Regions from separate parts of the Buttiauxella agrestis genome, predicted to be linked through region 3. Evidence: predicted binding sites of a transcription regulator. Region 3 holds the regulator's gene; each other region holds the start of a gene.
The links. The regulator LexA, encoded in region 3, represses DNA repair genes until DNA is damaged. The targets are predictions, from matches to a motif close to TNCTGTATGTACATACAGNA.

Region 1 (5,847 bases), 1.4 Mb from region 3:
AGAAGGGGATTTGCTGATCAAGCTGCAACTCAGACATCAAAAATGCCTGCATGATCATCATGCCTTTCGCATGAATATTGCCACCCAATTCAGCTTTGCGTTCAACGTCAGTAAATTCACCATCACCCACATGCACAACACAGCTGATGCGTGAAGGTTCGCCGAATGCACGTGGATGACCAGGGAATTCAATGACCGACAAGGCGTTGATCTGGCCAACCATTTCACCTTCGGTTTCAATCAGGATCTGCTCAAGCAGGATTTCATCCTGCATGCGTTCAGCCAGATAACCTTCACGCCATTCGCGCTGCGCTAGCATTTGCGTCAGCTCTTCGGCACCAAAGCTTTCATTTTCAGTGAAGGCGGCAACTTCGCGTAGCTGGCGGCTAATCCATGATGGGCACAGCGGCAGAGTTTCCTGGTCGCCGGTATAACGCACGGCTTCACGGATGAGCGGCTGCCAGGCATCCGTTGCAGGAACTGGCAGGGATTTTGATTGCGCGACTGCATAAATCCACTGGCACCACAACGCCATATCATCTGCAGAGGCGATCTGCAGATTCTCTTCAAACTCGCTGTAAATGGCAGAAGTCGCCAGTTCAGGTTCCATGTCCTGGAAATCAGCCAACGATTCACGTTCACCCACCAGCACCAGTTTCAGGCTTAATGGCAGTGACGGAATGTTAACGGGTAATGGACGCGTTTCATCCGGGGAAATCCAGTCGAAACGGCCTTGAATGACCATTTGTTTAAGGCGTAACCACAGCAGCGGTTGTGCTAAAACACTGCGCAATGACAGCACCAGAATGCCACCATTCGCACGGTGAACCAGACCCGGTGTCAGCGTGATTTCACCCGCGAACTGACGCACGCAACCGAAAAGTTGTTCTGCTTCAATCCAGTCAGCGGCAACAACTTCAGACTGGCCTGCAAAATTGTCTTCAGCTGTTTCGGCAGGGCGTAGCGTGATGCGCGAACCTTCAATCAGGTAATGTCCGCCTGTCAGAGCGTTTTCCTGCGACCAGCATTCACGTGCTGCTGCGGCAATGAGATTAAGGTACTCGGCTTCTTCAGCGGCTTTTACCAGCATCAGATCGGCCGAGGCTACCGGTTGGCTTAGCTGTACCAGTCCATAAGACAGACGAGGTTGCACAGCGGAGAAAGGGGCAGTTTCGGAATCATAAGGCTGTGCAAAGATTTCCTGATAGCTTTCGGTATCAGGTACAAGAGCACGCCATTCAAGTCGATTAGTCGTCAAAGTCGCTATTTATTAATTAGATGTCAAAGGCGCGATTATACAAGAATAGCCAGGGCAGCACACGGTTTATGCAGAGCGGCAAGTTTACTTAGCTCACAGCTTTCATTTTTCAGGTAAGCGAAAATAAAAAAAACTGTTATTCTGAAGTGAGTTACACGGTCACACTGAGACAACAATGAAATATCAACAGTTGGAAAATCTCGAGAGCGGCTGGAAGTGGAAGTATCTGGTTAAAAAACACCGCGAAGGCGAGCTAATCACACGTTATATCGAGGCGAGTGCAGCGAAAGAAGCTGTTGATGAGTTGTTACGCTTAGAAAATGAACCGGTGCGTGTGTTGAGCTGGATAGAGCAGCATATGAATCCAGAACTTCACAACCGCATGAAGCAAACCATCCGTGCGCGTCGTAAACGGCACTTTAATGCTGAGCATCAGCATACGCGTAAAAAATCTATCGATCTGGAATACCTGGTCTGGCAGCGTTTAGCAGGGCTTGCTCATCGAAGAGGGGGCACGCTCTCGGAAACGATTGTGCAGTTGATTGAAGATGCGGAGCGTAAAGAACAATACGCCAATCAGATGTCATCGCTTAAACAAGATCTGCAGGCATTGCTGGGCAAAGAGTAAGCGCAGTTGTCGTGACGCTGTATTTCTCTATTTCCTGATTACTTAGAATTCAGAAACAAAAAACCCCGCCGAAGCGGGGTTTTTTTATAACGGTAACTTATGCCGCAGGCTGAGTTACAACGTCTTTGATACCTTTAACTTCGATCTCAACGCGACGATCTGGAGCCAGGCAATCAATCAGTTTAGCTTTAGGAGCTACGTTATCACAGGTGTTGCCAGTAACTGGGTTAGATTCGCCCATACCGCGTGGGGAGATCTTGTTAGCTGGGATACCTTTAGAGATCAGGTAATCAACAACAGACTGTGCACGTTTGTCAGACAGTTTCTGGTTGTATTCATCAGAACCGATACGGTCTGTGAAGCCCAGAACAACTACTGAACCATCTTTCGGATCAAGGTTGCTCAGCTGAGTATACAGCTGATCCAGAGCTTGCTGACCTTCTGGCTTCAGAGTTGCTTTGTTGAAGTTGAACAGAACGTCAGACTTCAGGGTGAAGTGCTTGGTCTGTACTTCTGGAGCTGGAGCTGGAGCTGGAGCTACAACTGGAGCTGCATCGTACTGACCGAAACGGTAAGAAACACCCAGGCTCAGCATGCCGTTGTCTGGACGAGTACCAACTGTTTGTGCGTCACCGATGTTGCTAACCCACTGGTAATCCAGACGAGTTGCGATATCACGAGTGATTGCGTATTCAACACCAACAGCTGCCAGTGGAGAAACACCAGTATCGTGGTCGCTCAGGCGAGTCGTACCAGCACCAGTGTTGTAGTTACCTTTAGAGTCTGCACGCCATACCATACCACCCAGACGAGTGTAGATATCCAGTTCGTCAGTGATTGGGTAGCTCAGTTTAGCAGCCAGTTGAACGCCTTGCGCTTTGAAAGCACCGTTATTCACGCTGCCGGTGTAAGCCATACGGCCCAACCAGTCATAACCCATTTCAAGACCAACGTACGGGTTAACCTGGTAACCACCGAACGCACCAGCACCCAGTTGGCTGTTGTGAGTTGAGCCATTGTTGTTCTGATAGCCGTTTCCGTAGAAACCGGTGTCATGGAACTGGGACCAACCCAACTTACCACCTGCATACCAGGTGTTATCTTTCGGTGCGGCCTGCGCTACGGTAGCGAAGCCAGCCAGTGCCACTGCAATCGCGATAGCTGTCTTTTTCATTTTTTGCGCCTCATTATCATCCAAAAAGGCCATGAGCTTTAAAATCGCTCTAAAGCCCAGGGTTAAATCCTTCGCCCGAGTTTATGCTCACTTGTTACTCTACCGATCAATCGGTGTTATGGAAGAGCAACCCTGGCGAGCTAAAGTCTACAACGTAGTTGAAAACTTACAAGTGTGATGTCCGTCAGGCATATGAAAAAAAACGACTTGTGTACACATTTTCTAACAACTTCGCGCAGATTTTATACTCAAAGATTTCTGGAGAATGCCGCTACAAGCGGCTTGAGACGCGGTTCCACTATGAATCACAAAGATTTGTCAGGAGCTGAAGAAAAGTTCCAGGATTTCTCTTAAATTTACTTAATGATACAAACTAGAATGAATTTTTAGGCCAGTTCGTGGTCGACACCCTGTTTTGGAGGTGTGCATCGGACGCATTATGAAGCCGATTGCATTGCCCATTTCTGCTGCGGATGACAGCTGCAAATGTTCTTCATCTGTTAATTCTTTAGGCAACCAACCGATGACCACGCTGTAATTTCCAGTCTGCAATGCTTTTACCATAGCATCTACGGTGAAAAGTGGATCTAACTGGCTCACCTGCATGACTTTTGTAAGTGGCAGACCTGCCGATTTAACCCATTGACGACTCAATTTTTGCTGTGGCGTTAGCCAAAGCTGCCAACGTGACTGCTGACCCAGTTGCTGGAGCAGGGGCAACAGAACCAGTTGCGTAACCCATGGCTGATCTTCGCTATAGATCACTTCACTTATCAACCCTTTAGTATTGTTACCTGCTGATGACTGAGTCAAAGAAGACGCAGAAGAAGAAAGAGGGGCAACGTGAGTTAGAACGTTATGTGATTGCATAGTTAATCCCGCCTGATGGGTTACTGTATGAATATACAGTAATGCCTGTCAGGCCAAAGATCAATCTAAATTTCGGAAAGCATATCGCAATTTCATCACGTAAATCTGCGGAATGCGAAAATGTGATTGCCGTCTGTCATGAGGTTACCTATTTTCGTGTTACTGGAAACAGTAACAAGCCGTAGTGATGTGTTATAGCATGATATTTAAGGATATATTCATGAAAAAGCGATCTTATACAAGGATTCATCAATCGAAAGAATGCTTATCCCCGCTAGGGGATATCAGCCATCGCTCATTGTTTGGAGGCTATAGTCTGACGGTCGATAATGTCGTGTTTGCCATGGTTTCTGAAGGGGAACTTTACTTAAGAGCGTGTGAGCAGACCGAGGTTTATTTTGTCAAGAGGGCGGCAGCGCCATTGCTCTATAACAAACGTGGGCGGACGATTGAACTTAACTACTTCCGTGTTGATGAAGGGTTATGGAACGATCAAGAAACGCTATTAAAACTATCAACGGATGCACTATTTAGCGCCCGTCGTGAAAAATCCCGCCATAAATCTCAGCAACGACTCAAAGATCTCCCGAATTTAACCCACAGTCTGGAGATGATGCTGTGGGAAGCCGGTATTGCGGATGTCAGAACGCTGCATGCTTACGGTGCAAAGCGGTCATGGATAAAGTTGAGGAGCGTGAATAAGGAGCTGGGAGTCAGAGTCTTACTGGCGCTGGCAGGGGCGATTTGCGGTATTCATGAAGCAGCACTCCCGGCGACGACGCGCCAGGAGTTAGTTGAGTGGGGGCAGCTATACGAACAACGGCATGCGGGTTAATCGTACTGCTGCGTGACAAGCTGCTGGAGGCGCGAGATTTCTGGTAAAAGTGCAACCAACAGGCCAATTTGCTGAAGGACTAATGGCTCTTTGGTCTCTGGTTGCGGCTCCAGTGAAGTTATCCGCTCTGACAGTCCCTGTAAGGCTTTTTGAACGCGTTCTTCATCGGCAGGCAGATGATGCAGGGCATCATCGACGTAACAAACGGCATCATCAAGCAGCAACAAAATATCTTCATTGGTCAGCATTTCGCGGTGTGCGCCCAACGCCGAGATATAACTGTTAAATGTATGATTGAGGCACAATAAGCGGAATGCCGTTTCCCGTGCTTCCGGCGTGACTCTTGGCTCTGAGGACATATTCGATACCACAGATGCCAGCTCCGCATCCTTGTTGTGTGCATCCCGGCGCGCAATACGATACTCCAGTCGGTTATCACGACCTTGATGATATTGCTCGAGAATGGCATCCAGATAGCGGCAATTGGCATTGAATGCCCGTTCTACCACTAATGGCAGCCGACGGAATCGCCAGTCCGGCCAGATGAAACTCACCGCCGCCCATGCAATCCCACATCCCAAAAGGGTGTCGAAAATTCGCGGCATGGCGACTTCAAAACCTTCACCCAACAGGTTGAAACACAGCAACACCAGCAATGTGATGAACATAGTGGCGTGAGCGTATTGCACGTTGCGGAAGGCAAAAAACAGCACGCCGGTGATAACAATTAAAACCAGTTGCCCTTCCAGTGACGGCACAAAATAGAGAACCGGTAAACCGACTGCCACGCCGACTAACGTGCCAATTATACGAAGCGCTAAGCGGCGACGAGTGGCACTGTAGTTGGGCTGGCAAACAAACAGGCTGGTCAGAAGTATCCAGTAACCATGTTTTAGCCCGGTAAACTGAATAAACGCGTAGCCGACGCACAGCACCACAGACATGCGTACCGCATGGCGGAATAAAGCAGACTCCGGTGTCAGATTGCGCTTCAACCGTTGCCACATATCACCAAAGCCGGTCAAACGGTCATCAAGCAGGCGGTTTTCGATATTATTTTCCGGTGCTGCCAGCGCCTGCTC
Region 2 (5,847 bases), 1.6 Mb from region 3:
GGATTAAAGTCACCCACCAGCGCAATACGAAGAGTTTGTTTCAGAGGTAATGGAGGCATTTATTTGAATATCCTTATGTTTAACAACTTCTGGCACATAAGGAATGATAGGATATGCCGATATTTTTTGCCTGGCAACGCCCATAATTAGCAGGGTAGTAAAACCTGGGTACACTGGTGTAGCGTGTCTTTTTCTCCTCAATGACTGTGACGCAATGAAAACAAAAATACTGGTCAGTGCTTGTTTGATGGGTTTTAAAGTTCGTTATAACGGGCAGGATAAGCCTCTGCTGGCCGATGTGCTGACGCGTTGGCAACAAGAGGATCGGTTAGTCATTCATTGCCCGGAACTGGCGGCGGGATTGAGCACGCCTCGTCTGCCCGCAGAACTTGTGGGTGGTGGTGGTCTGGCAGCACTTAATGGATCAGCAAACATTCTGGAAAGTGATGGTACGGATGTGAGCCAACATTATTTGTTAGCAGCGTGTCTTGCATTAAAAACCGCGCAAGAATCCGGATGTCGCCTGGCATTAATGACGGACGGCAGTCCTACCTGTGGCAGTTTGAAGATTTATGACGGGACATTTCAGGGAAGAACGCAGCCGGGAATGGGGGTTGCAACAGCGTTACTGCGACAGCACGGTATCGAAGTTTACGCAGATAGTGAGATTTCTGCGCTAATCGCTCGCATCGCCGAGTTAGACGGGTAATCAATCACATTTAATTACCCGCTCTGCCCCACAAGCCAATCAATGCACCGCGAGCGCTTCATCAACTTCTGGCAATAAAGACTTGTCTAACGGCAACAAATATTCGGCCCGGACAAAGGTATAACCTTCACGACCATCAAAGGCAACAACATTACCTGTCACCAGCCACAGCGGATGATCCGCATCGTGCGGCAGTTGAGTCACAACGCCTGTAACCGGGTTTACAAAGCTTTCGCCCGGTTCGCAAAGACCAAAAAGTTCGACTGATTTACCGACATTCACGCGCCCGGCGGCGGTACGGGAGCCGATAATCATTGCCAGCATGCCCGGTTTTAACTGAAACATAAAAAGACTCTGTAGCACCTTAAAAATTGGCTATATCAGAACATTCTTAGATGAAAATGTAAACAGGCCACGAATTTTACCTCGTAGCCTGTAGCGTCAAGAGCGCGTTCCAAAAAACACGCTGCGTATATTTACAGCTTACACCGCGTGACTTAAAACCTGCGTCACGCTTTTATTTGATTAATCGCGGGTTTGTACCCAGAAAGCATGAATTAACCCAGGGATGTAGCCTAGCAGCGTCAGTACAATGTTCAGAATAAATGCCCAGCCGAATCCCTTACCTAGCAACACACCCAATGGGGGTAAAATAATCGTAAAAACAATACGCCAAAAGCCCATAAAAAAACTCCAGTTATTAATGCTAACTACACTGAAAAAAGCATATTTCACTGTAAGCATAGTCTACTGAGCGTAAACCTACAGACGGTGTATCGTGATTTAATGTAAATAGCGGGCATAACCACAGCAAGGGTATGTGTTTGATTTAAAGGTATAAAAGATGGGTATTAGCGGATTTTAAATAACAAAAAACCCGCACAATGGCGGGTTTATTCACTTTGACTTAACGGCTCGGGTTATTCACCGTCTTCGCATGCGTAAGTCTCAGTATGCGTTAGCAGTCTTACAGAGCAACAACGTTAGTTGCTGATGGACCTTTAGCGCCGTTCTCAACAGAGAACTCAACTTTCTGGCCTTCGTCCAGAGTTTTGAAATCATTGCTCTGAATGGCAGAGAAGTGAACGAACACATCTTTGCTACCATTGTCAGGAGTGATGAAACCGAAACCTTTTTCTGGGTTAAACCATTTTACTAAACCAGTCATTTTAGACATAGATACTTCCTCATTATTTTACAGCCATTTAATATGGCGAACGTGGTCTGTATTGCAGAACGTTTCTTATTTAGGCACTTAGGAGGAGACTCACGAAGAAGGGTATCTGATGACTTGATAGCGCTTGAACTGAGGACTGCTTTACTAAAACTGCTTTCATAAGGTCTGTCTTCCAAACCGATGACGCATTTACTCATGCCTGCGCTTTGGAAGCAAGAATTATTTTCAAATAATAATTTTCTCATCAAGCTTTGCCGCCCTGCTCCCTTCCGCACAACCTCAACCTCGAATATGGGTGTGTGTTTTTTAATCAAAGCATCTGTGTGCGAGCTATAGTTAAACGGTAGCCGGATGAATGTGTAGATGGTGTCGCGATGGCCCGTTTGTTGTTGGTACTTCTCTTGATGTCTACGTTTTTGCCGATGACGCATGCAGCCACCGACGAACAGCCGTTGAAATTCGATACCCAGGTTAACACCGTCCTGGGTGATTATGATGTGATGAAAGAGCGGCGCGTGATACGCGTTTTAATCCCTTACAGCAAAACTTTCTACTTTATTGACAACCGGGGTACGCAGCGCGGCATCATGGTTGAGTTGATGCAACAGTTTGACAAACAAATCAATAAAGGCCTTAAACCCTCAAAAAAAACACATCTCCTTTTTATTCCAACCGCACGTGATCAGCTCATCCCACAGCTAATTGCTGGCCGTGGCGATGTCATTGCTGCCAATTTAACGATGACTCCAGAACGTGAAAAGTTAGTCGATTTCAGCGATCCCTTAGCTAAAAATGTCCGTGAAGTAGTGATTGCCAGCGGCAAGGCTCCCGAACTCACAACCGCAGAATCTCTGTCGGGTAAATCTCTGTTTGTTAACCCTTCTACCAGCTACATTTCGAGTATTGATACACTTAATAAAAGCCTGACCGAGAAACAACTTCCACCCGCGATAGTGATCAAAGCCCCCGGCAATTTTGAACCCGAAGATATTCTGGAAATGGTCAATGCGAACCTCGCCGACTACACCGTGGTGGACAGATATCTGGCAATCTTGTGGAAACAGATTTACCCCAACATTGTGGTTTACGAAAATATTACGCTGCGGGATGACGGTTCTATCGCCCTTGCTATGCGCAAAAACTCCCCTTTGCTTAAGGCCCAGCTCGATAAATTCACGGCTAGCCACAAAATCGGCACTTCATTCGGGAATCAACAGGTTTATAAATATTTGCGCAATACGAAGTGGGTAAAAGATGCGCGTTCGGAAGATGAGATAAATAAATTTAATCAGGTCACTGAAATATTTCGCAAATATGGTGCGCAATATAATGTCGACTGGCTACTAATGGCGGCTCAAGGCTACCAGGAGTCACGTCTCGATCAGTCTGTGCGAAGCAAAAGCGGTGCAATTGGCGTGATGCAGGTTCTCCCGACCACCGGTAAAGAGTTAAAGGTAGGCGATATCAGTTTAATCGACCCGAACATTAATGCAGGAGTGAAATACATCCGCTTCATGCGCGACCGTTATTTTGCGGATGAACCCATGAGTGACATGAACAAAATGCTATTCACTTTCGCGTCTTATAATGCAGGACCGGCTAAAATTTCCCGATTACGTAAAGAAGCAGCCAAAAGTGGCCTTGACCCTAATATCTGGTTTAACAATGTTGAAAGAATTGCGCAGCTGCGTATAGGTAATGAAACGGTGCAATACGTGAGCAACATCTTTAAGTATTACGTTGCTTATCAGCTCATCATGGAACAAATAAAAGCGCGGAAAGCAGAGTTGCCTGTTGCCGCCAGTACCGCAGAATAGCTCTGCCTGTGATAGCTTCAGCATTCTTTTTCAATAACATCACTTGCCTTGAATGTCGAGATTTATTACTGTATATAAACACAGCCTTAAAAGAGACGTATCAATGTTCGTGGAACTGGTTTACGACAAACGAAATGTAGCGGGTCTTCCCGGTGCAAATGAAAAAATCCTTGCCGAGCTTACCCGAAGAGTTCAGACCATTTTTCCAGATGCTGACGTCAGAGTGAAACCCATGCAGATGAATGCGGTTCACAGTGATTGCACGAAAAATGAGAAAGAGAAAATCAACCGCCTGGTTGAAGAGATGTTTGATGAAGCGGATTTCTGGCTGGTTTGCGAAGACTAACAACAGGTCGCACAACAATGAGAAAAACAACCGTAGTTTTAATTGTCGTCGCCATACTGGTCTGGCTTGCGAGCCAGCAGGGTTGGATTTAACACACGACTGAGGAAGTGCTACCGAAAGCTAGCCTTCCTTAAATTTGATTTCATACAGACGAAAAAAAAACCACCTGAAAGGTGGTTTTCTTCAATATGGTGCCGACTACCGGAATCGAACTGGTGACCTACTGATTACAAGTCAGTTGCTCTACCTACTGAGCTAAGTCGGCGTGGAATGCATAGTACATAAACTCGATCTACGATGCAATTCCTTGCGAACTGTTCGCTTAAAAATTCAACTTATTGTTATAAAATCAACCAGTCACGCGCGAAAAATCTGTATTTTGCGTAAAAATTGCACTTCTTATAAACCGGTTACTGCGATTTAAAACACTTTTGATGAGAAATCGTTTTTGACTTCGCTTTCTATATAAGTGTTCAAGCCCCATCCGGCACGCGCCAGTTCTTTCATTTTTTCCAGATGTTCTGGCCCTGGGTGGCGGATATCGTACAGATACACGTGATTATTCTTGAACCGGACTTTCATCGAGTTTGCATCAATCTGGAAACTGACAACCTGTGAATCACCACTTTTGTTGGAATAATTTTCCATACCACATCCTCTTTGATTGAACCTGAATTCGGTCGATTCATCTATTAATCACGTCCAGAGTTTTGGTAAAGGGTAATAGCTCACGATTTCAGAAAAACAATAAAAAAAGGGGAGCCATTGGCTCCCCTTTTATCATTAGCGAGTTCGCTAATTACATATGTTCGATCATTGCGTCGCCAAACTCTGAACATTTCAGCAACTTAGCGCCTTCCATCAGGCGTTCGAAATCGTAAGTTACGGTTTTCGCGTTAATCGCGCCTTCCATACCTTTAACAATTAAGTCAGCCGCTTCGAACCATTCCATATGACGCAACATCATTTCAGCAGACAGAATAATAGAACCTGGGTTCACTTTATCCTGGCCTGCATATTTTGGTGCGGTGCCGTGGGTGGCTTCGAACAGTGCACATTCGTCACCGATGTTAGCGCCTGGTGCGATACCGATACCGCCAACCTGAGCTGCCAGCGCGTCGGAGATGTAGTCACCGTTCAGGTTCATACAAGCAATAACATCGTATTCAGCAGGACGCAGCAGGATCTGTTGCAGGAATGCATCAGCAATCACGTCTTTAACGATAATCTCTTTGCCGGTGTTAGGGTTCTTCAGTTTCACCCATGGGCCGCCATCGATCAGCTCGCCGCCGAACTCTTCACGCGCTAATTGATAGCCCCAGTCTTTGAAAGCACCTTCGGTGAATTTCATGATGTTGCCTTTGTGTACCAGGGTCACGGAATCACGGTCGTTAGTGATTGCGTATTCGATGGCTGCACGAACCAGGCGTTTGGTGCCTTCTTCAGAGCACGGCTTGATGCCGATACCGCAATGTTCAGGGAAGCGAATTTTCGTCACGCCCATTTCATCACGCAGGAATTTGATGACTTTTTCAGCTTCAGCGCTGTCAGCCTTCCACTCGATGCCCGCATAAATATCTTCTGAGTTTTCACGGAAGATAACCATGTTGGTCAGTTCTGGGTGTTTAACCGGGCTTGGCGTGCCCTGGTAGTAACGCACCGGACGCAGGCACACGTACAGGTCAAGCTGCTGACGCAGCGCAACGTTCAGGGAACGAATACCGCCGCCAACTGGAGTGGTCAGTGGGCCTTTAATTGCCACGCGGTAATCACGAATCAGGTCCAGAGTTTCTTCTGG
Region 3 (5,847 bases):
AGCCTTCATCACGCAGGGTTAATACCAGCGAGGTGAACACGGCTTTATCAAAGAACTCCGGTGCGTTAATACCATGCAAAACAGACAAGCGCTGGGCAACGGTGCGGCTTTCGCGCTCCAGTGTCCCGCGGTTGATGGACGGATTAGCGCTCAACAGCCAGAAAGTAATCGCGTAACGTTGCAGTGTTTCACGAACACCCGCAGCCAGAAGCTGCATAGTGCGTGAACGAGCCGGGTTAATCAGTACTTCATCACCCGCAAGAGTAATCAGTTCCTGACGAACCATCTCATTGAGCAGCGCGTCCATTTCACTGACAAGCTGCGCCTTTTCCCAGCGCAGGAAAAGCTCAGCTTTCAGCATCGGGTAGAGTAATTCGACCTGACGCAGAAGCTCTCCGCGTGAAATGTGGCGATGCTGCGTGATAATCGCGGCCAGCAGAGAAGGCAACACCAGCATATGCAAGATGTTGTTACGGTAATAAGTCATCAGTACCGCCTGCTCACGCGGCAGAATGATGATGTCACCGATAGTATCTTTCTCTACTTCAAACTTGTTCATTTGCAACGCGTGTTCAATCAGTGCTTCTGCTGACTGGTCTGGCGTAGTCGCATCTGGTGAATACGGCACATTACGCAACAGGCTCAAGTAGCAATTGAGCTGCTCGGTCAATTGTTCACGAGTAAGTGAACGCTGACGCGACGCAAGTAATGCGGTACAGCACAGGTTCATGGCATTTGCCGCCCCTGCATTGTTGATACGCACCATCAACTCGGCAGCAATTTCATTGACCGTTGGCGTCAGCCACGCCGGGCGAATCGCTTCGATTGGATCGATTGAATCACGCCACTCAGGAACACGCTGATTGAGGAATGTCATCAACGGCATCGGTTCGCCGAAGTTCACATAGCCCTGGCCGAGGTTACGCAGCTTGCTCAGCCCGCGCACCATCTGCATAAAGCTCTCTTTTTCTTTAGTCGCACCGCGCAGTTCTTTGGCGTAAGTCCCCACTTCCATTACATGCTCGTAGCCAATGTAAATTGGCACCAATGTAATTGGACGAGTACCGCCGCGCAGCATGGCCTGAATGGTCATCGACAGCGTGCCGGTTTTCGGGTCAAGCAAACGCCCGGTACGGGAACGCCCACCTTCCACAAAGTATTCAACGGAATAGCCACGGCTAAACAGCTCGCCAAGATATTCACGGAACACGGTGGAATAGAGTTTGCTGCCTTTAAAGGTACGGCGAATAAAGAACGCGCCCAGGCGACGGAAAATCGGGCCTGCTGGCCAGAAATTCAGGTTGATACCCGCCGCGATGTGCGGAGGAACTAACCCCTGGTGATAAAGCACGTAAGACAGCAGCATGTAGTCCATGTGGCTGCGGTGGCAGGGCACATAGACAATCTCGTGGCCGTCATGAGCCAGTTGGCGCACACGCTCAGCGTTGTGAACGTTAATGCCCTGGTACAAACGGTTCCACGTCAGACCTAACACGCGGTCGGTCAAACGAACGGCTTCATAAGAGAAGTTGGCCGCAATTTCTTCCATCAGCGCGACAGCATTTTGCTGCGCCTTTTCATGGGAGATTTTCTTGCTACGCGCTTCGTCTTCTACCGCGCGGGCGATAGCTTTTGATGCCAGAAGTTTGTTAAACAGATCCTGGCGTACCGGCAGACGCGGCCCGACAGTCGCCAGGCGCTGACGTGCGAAGTGCATACGTGCCACTCGCGCCAGTTTCTGAGCGATTTTTTTATCTGTACCGTGATCGGTTGCCATCTGGCGCAGCGAAACCGGTGCAGAAAAACGCACAAAGCTGTCGCGGCCAAGCCAGGAGACGGCGAAGAATTTCTGAATGCCGTTGAGCATTCTTAATGGCGGATTCACTTCGCCTTTTTCGCGCCCCGGTGAACGGCCAAACATGACCGAAACAGGCACCATCTGCACATCCAGATTTGGATTGCTACGGTGCAAATCGAGGTAATCATGGAACAGCTTGATCGACTCTTCTTTTGGCGTGTAATAAGTGAATACACGCGGCCCGCCATGGATAAAGACATAGCGCGGCAGCACCGCTCCGTCGATTTCTAACGGCTCGAGAGGGTCGGGCAAGTTATGCGCGAGGCATTGAGCGCGCAGGGTTAATAAGTCCGCCTTTGAGTTATAGGGCAGCACGTACATTATTGGACGTGTGGGATCTAAGCCCAGTTCGGCTTGTGGATCTGCCGGAATAGACTTGCTCTTTACCAGAACGCCTAATGGTAAATTAAGTAATTTGTAGTAGATTCTTGGCCAGCCTGACATAAACGATGTAAAGCCTCAGGTTAATGATGCAAATTCGCCGCAAGAATATCAGAATCTGACCCAGATTTCTGTGGCGTTATAATTTTGACAAGCATTGATGCAAATAATTTGAAAAGGTTGCCCAAAATGGCGAGTAGTACCACTGGACTTACCCGTATTATCAAAGCTGCAGGCTATTCATGGAAAGGGCTAAAAGCGGCCTGGATCAACGAAGCTGCTTTCCGCCAGGAGGGCGTTTCGGCTGTCATCGCCATCGCTATTGCCTGCTGGTTAGATGTTGACCCTATTACCCGTATTTTACTGATTGGTTCAGTCGTGCTGGTGATGATTGTCGAAATCCTCAATAGCGCTATTGAGGCCCTCGTTGACCGTGTTGGTACTGACTATCACGAGCTTTCCGGGCGAGCGAAAGATATGGGCTCAGCCGCTGTATTAATCGCCATTATCCTTGCAGTAATTACCTGGGTCACGCTGCTTTGGCAGCATTTGCGATAGTCTTTCCAGAATAGTTAAGTGCCTGGTTTTTTGCTTAATTTGTGGTTCCAAATTCGCCTTTAACTGTATATACTCACAGCATAACTGTATAAACACCCAGGGGGCGGAATGAAAGCGTTAACTACCAGGCAGCAAGAGGTGTTTGATCTTATTCGGGATCATATCAGCCAGACCGGCATGCCACCGACACGTGCCGAGATTGCTCAACGTCTGGGGTTCCGTTCACCGAACGCTGCTGAAGAACATTTAAAAGCTCTCGCCCGTAAAGGCGTGATTGAGATTGTTTCCGGCGCTTCGCGTGGCATTCGCTTGCTGGTGGAAGAGATCACCGGCATCCCGCTGGTTGGGCGCGTCGCTGCGGGTGAACCACTCCTTGCGCAGCAGCATATCGAAGGCCATTACCAGGTAGATCCTTCACTGTTCAAACCGAATGCCGACTTCCTGCTGCGCGTCAGTGGGATGTCTATGAAAGACATCGGTATTATGGACGGTGATTTACTGGCGGTGCATAAAACTCAGGATGTGCGTAACGGCCAGGTTGTGGTGGCGCGCATTGATGATGAAGTGACAGTTAAACGTTTGAAACAGCAGGGGAATACCGTTCACCTGCTGCCAGAAAACAGCGAATTCGAGCCGATAGTGGTTGACCTGCGCGAGCATAACTTCTCGATTGAAGGGCTGGCTGTTGGCGTAATTCGCAACGGTGACTGGCTGTAAAATCTCTTTAGGTGATGCGCATTTAAGTGCGCATCACTGTCTTAATTCTCTTTGATCTCCTTCAGGAGAGGTCATGCAATTATTCTCCACAGCGGATCGTGCGCTCTGGCGCCTCGCTTTACCCATGATTTTCTCCAACATTACCGTCCCGCTGCTTGGCCTTGTCGATACCGCCGTTATTGGTCATCTGGATAGTCCTGTTTATTTGGGCGGCGTTGCCATTGGTGCGACAGCAACCAGCTTCCTGTTTATGTTATTGCTGTTTCTGCGCATGAGTACCACCGGCTTAACCGCCCAGGCCTTTGGTGCAAACAACCCCTCCGCTTTAGCTCGCGCACTGGTTCAGCCTTTATTGCTGGCACTCGGAGCGGGTATTGCCATTGTCTTGCTGCGCGAACCGCTAATCTCACTGGCTCTGCGTATTGTCGGTGGTAATCAGGATGTGCTCTATCAAGCGCGACGTTTTCTTGAGATTCGTTGGCTAAGCGCCCCGGCTTCCCTGGCTAATTTGGTCTTGCTCGGCTGGTTGCTGGGCGTTCAATACGCACGCGCGCCGGTTATCTTGTTAGTGGTCGGTAACGTTCTGAATATTGTGCTCGACGTGTGGCTGGTGATGGGGCTGCATATGAATGTTCAGGGGGCTGCACTCGCTACCGTCACGGCTGAATACGCCACATTTATCATCGGCTTGCTCATGGTGAAAAAGGTCATGGGCCTGCGTGGAATCAGTGGTGAAATACTCAAACAGGCTTGGCGCGGTAATGTTCGGCGCTTGTTGGCGCTTAACCGTGACATCATGCTCCGCTCGCTGTTATTACAGATTTGCTTTGCCTCCGTGACCATCTTTGGCGCGCGTTTGGGCAGTGAAATCGTCGCGGTGAATGCGGTACTAATGACGTTGCTGACCTTCACCGCTTACGCGCTCGATGGTTTTGCCTATGCCGTTGAGGCGCATTCCGGGCAGGCTTATGGGGCCAGAAATCGGGGGCAATTACTCGAAGTCTGGGGGGCTGCATGTCGCCAGGCAGGTTTAGTCGCGCTGGCATTCGCCGCCGTTTATGCCTTGTTGGGTGAGCAAATTGTTTCCCTTTTGACGTCAATTGCTGAGCTGCAACGGCAAGCGGATATCTATTTGTATTGGCAGATAATTTTACCCGTTGTCGGCGTGTGGTGCTATTTGCTTGATGGCATGTTTATTGGTGCAACTCGAGGGACTGAAATGCGCAATAGCATGGCTGTCGCGGCGTTGGGCTTTGGCCTGTCGATGTTTACCGTACCGTATTTAGGCAACCACGGGCTGTGGCTTTCGCTGGCTGTATTCCTTGCGTTACGAGGTTTGTCGCTGGGCTGGATATGGCGTCGCCACTGGCAGAAAAACACCTGGTTTAACAATGTTCAAAATTAAGCCGTTAGGTTAAACATTCTTAGTTTTCCCCATACCGCCATATCCTTGACTACAATTATTTCCACGTCCAGCAGAAACAGGGTGTCAGCCAAACGGAAGCACCCGGACGATGGTAATTTTTTGTTAGTAATTTTTCACCGAACGATGAGGATATTATTATGAATAAAGACGAAATCGGCGGTAACTGGAAACAGTTCAAAGGCACAGTAAAAGAGAAATGGGGCAAACTGACTGACGATGATATGACCGTCATTGAAGGGAAACGCGATCAGCTTGTCGGCAAAATCCAGGAACGTTATGGATATGAAAAGGATAAGGCAGAGGAAGAGGTCGTTGATTGGGAAACTCGCAACAAATACCGTTGGTAATTAGTTTCCCTCAGATGTGTTAACTCTCAGCCCTGCCCAGGTACACGGACGTACCAAATACCCTAACGCGACTTCTTCTTTGACTGAATCGAATGGTCATGCCCACACGCTTCCGGGTGGCTACACGCTTCAACCTCCGCACAAGCACTGCACAATCCATGCGCCTCAATAACATTATGATGCAGAGCAAAGCCTGATTGGGCTGCTAATTGCTGCATAATATCTTCTACGCCTTCCGCACCCTGTTCTTTCACCGCGCCACATCGGTCGCAGATAAACATGGCTGATGAGTGAGTCGGTTGATCAAAAAGATGGCATAAAACATAGCTGTTGGTTGACTCTACACGGTGTACAAAACCTTGTTCGAGAAGAAAATCGAGCGCACGATACACCGTCGGGGGTTTAGCTTGCGGTTCGCTGGCACGCAGTAAATCCAGCAAGTCATAAGCGCTGATTGCACCTGCCTGCTGTGTCAGCAAACGCAGCACTTCAAGGCGTTGTGGCGTCAGGCGCACATTACGCTGCTCGCATAGTTTTTCAGCCTGCGCTAACACGTTTTG

Region 1: a site for LexA is predicted at 3,952-3,971, ahead of sulA (SOS-induced cell division inhibitor SulA). Genes of this name have one in related genera too.
Region 2: a site for LexA is predicted at 3,770-3,789, ahead of DY231_RS14530 (DinI-like family protein). Genes of this name have one in related genera too.

Annotation. Positions count from the first base shown of each region.
Region 1 is NZ_UIGI01000001.1:3,253,744-3,259,590, reverse strand. It holds gene DY231_RS15545 (AAA family ATPase) at 1-1,258, opposite strand, end outside; gene matP (macrodomain Ter protein MatP) at 1,434-1,886, shown strand; gene ompA (porin OmpA) at 1,984-3,060, opposite strand; gene sulA (SOS-induced cell division inhibitor SulA) at 3,421-3,930, opposite strand; gene DY231_RS15525 (TfoX/Sxy family DNA transformation protein) at 4,151-4,765, shown strand; gene yccS (YccS family putative transporter) at 4,762-5,847, opposite strand, start outside.
Region 2 is NZ_UIGI01000001.1:3,045,592-3,051,438, forward strand. It holds gene DY231_RS14495 (CTP synthase C-terminal region-related (seleno)protein) at 1-59, opposite strand, end outside; gene DY231_RS14500 (2-thiouracil desulfurase family protein) at 215-709, shown strand; gene DY231_RS14505 (hypothetical protein) at 749-1,054, opposite strand; gene DY231_RS14510 (YqaE/Pmp3 family membrane protein) at 1,235-1,393, opposite strand; gene cspE (transcription antiterminator/RNA stability regulator CspE) at 1,677-1,886, opposite strand; gene DY231_RS14525 (MltF family protein) at 2,291-3,703, shown strand; gene DY231_RS14530 (DinI-like family protein) at 3,807-4,049, shown strand; tRNA gene DY231_RS14535 (tRNA-Thr) at 4,239-4,314, opposite strand; gene DY231_RS14540 (hypothetical protein) at 4,470-4,697, opposite strand; gene icd (NADP-dependent isocitrate dehydrogenase) at 4,849-5,847, opposite strand, start outside.
Region 3 is NZ_UIGI01000001.1:4,633,052-4,638,898, reverse strand. It holds gene plsB (glycerol-3-phosphate 1-O-acyltransferase PlsB) at 1-2,302, opposite strand, end outside; gene DY231_RS21925 (diacylglycerol kinase) at 2,429-2,797, shown strand; gene lexA (transcriptional repressor LexA) at 2,906-3,514, shown strand; gene dinF (MATE family efflux transporter DinF) at 3,588-4,919, shown strand; gene DY231_RS21910 (CsbD family protein) at 5,078-5,287, shown strand; gene zur (zinc uptake transcriptional repressor Zur) at 5,350-5,847, opposite strand, start outside.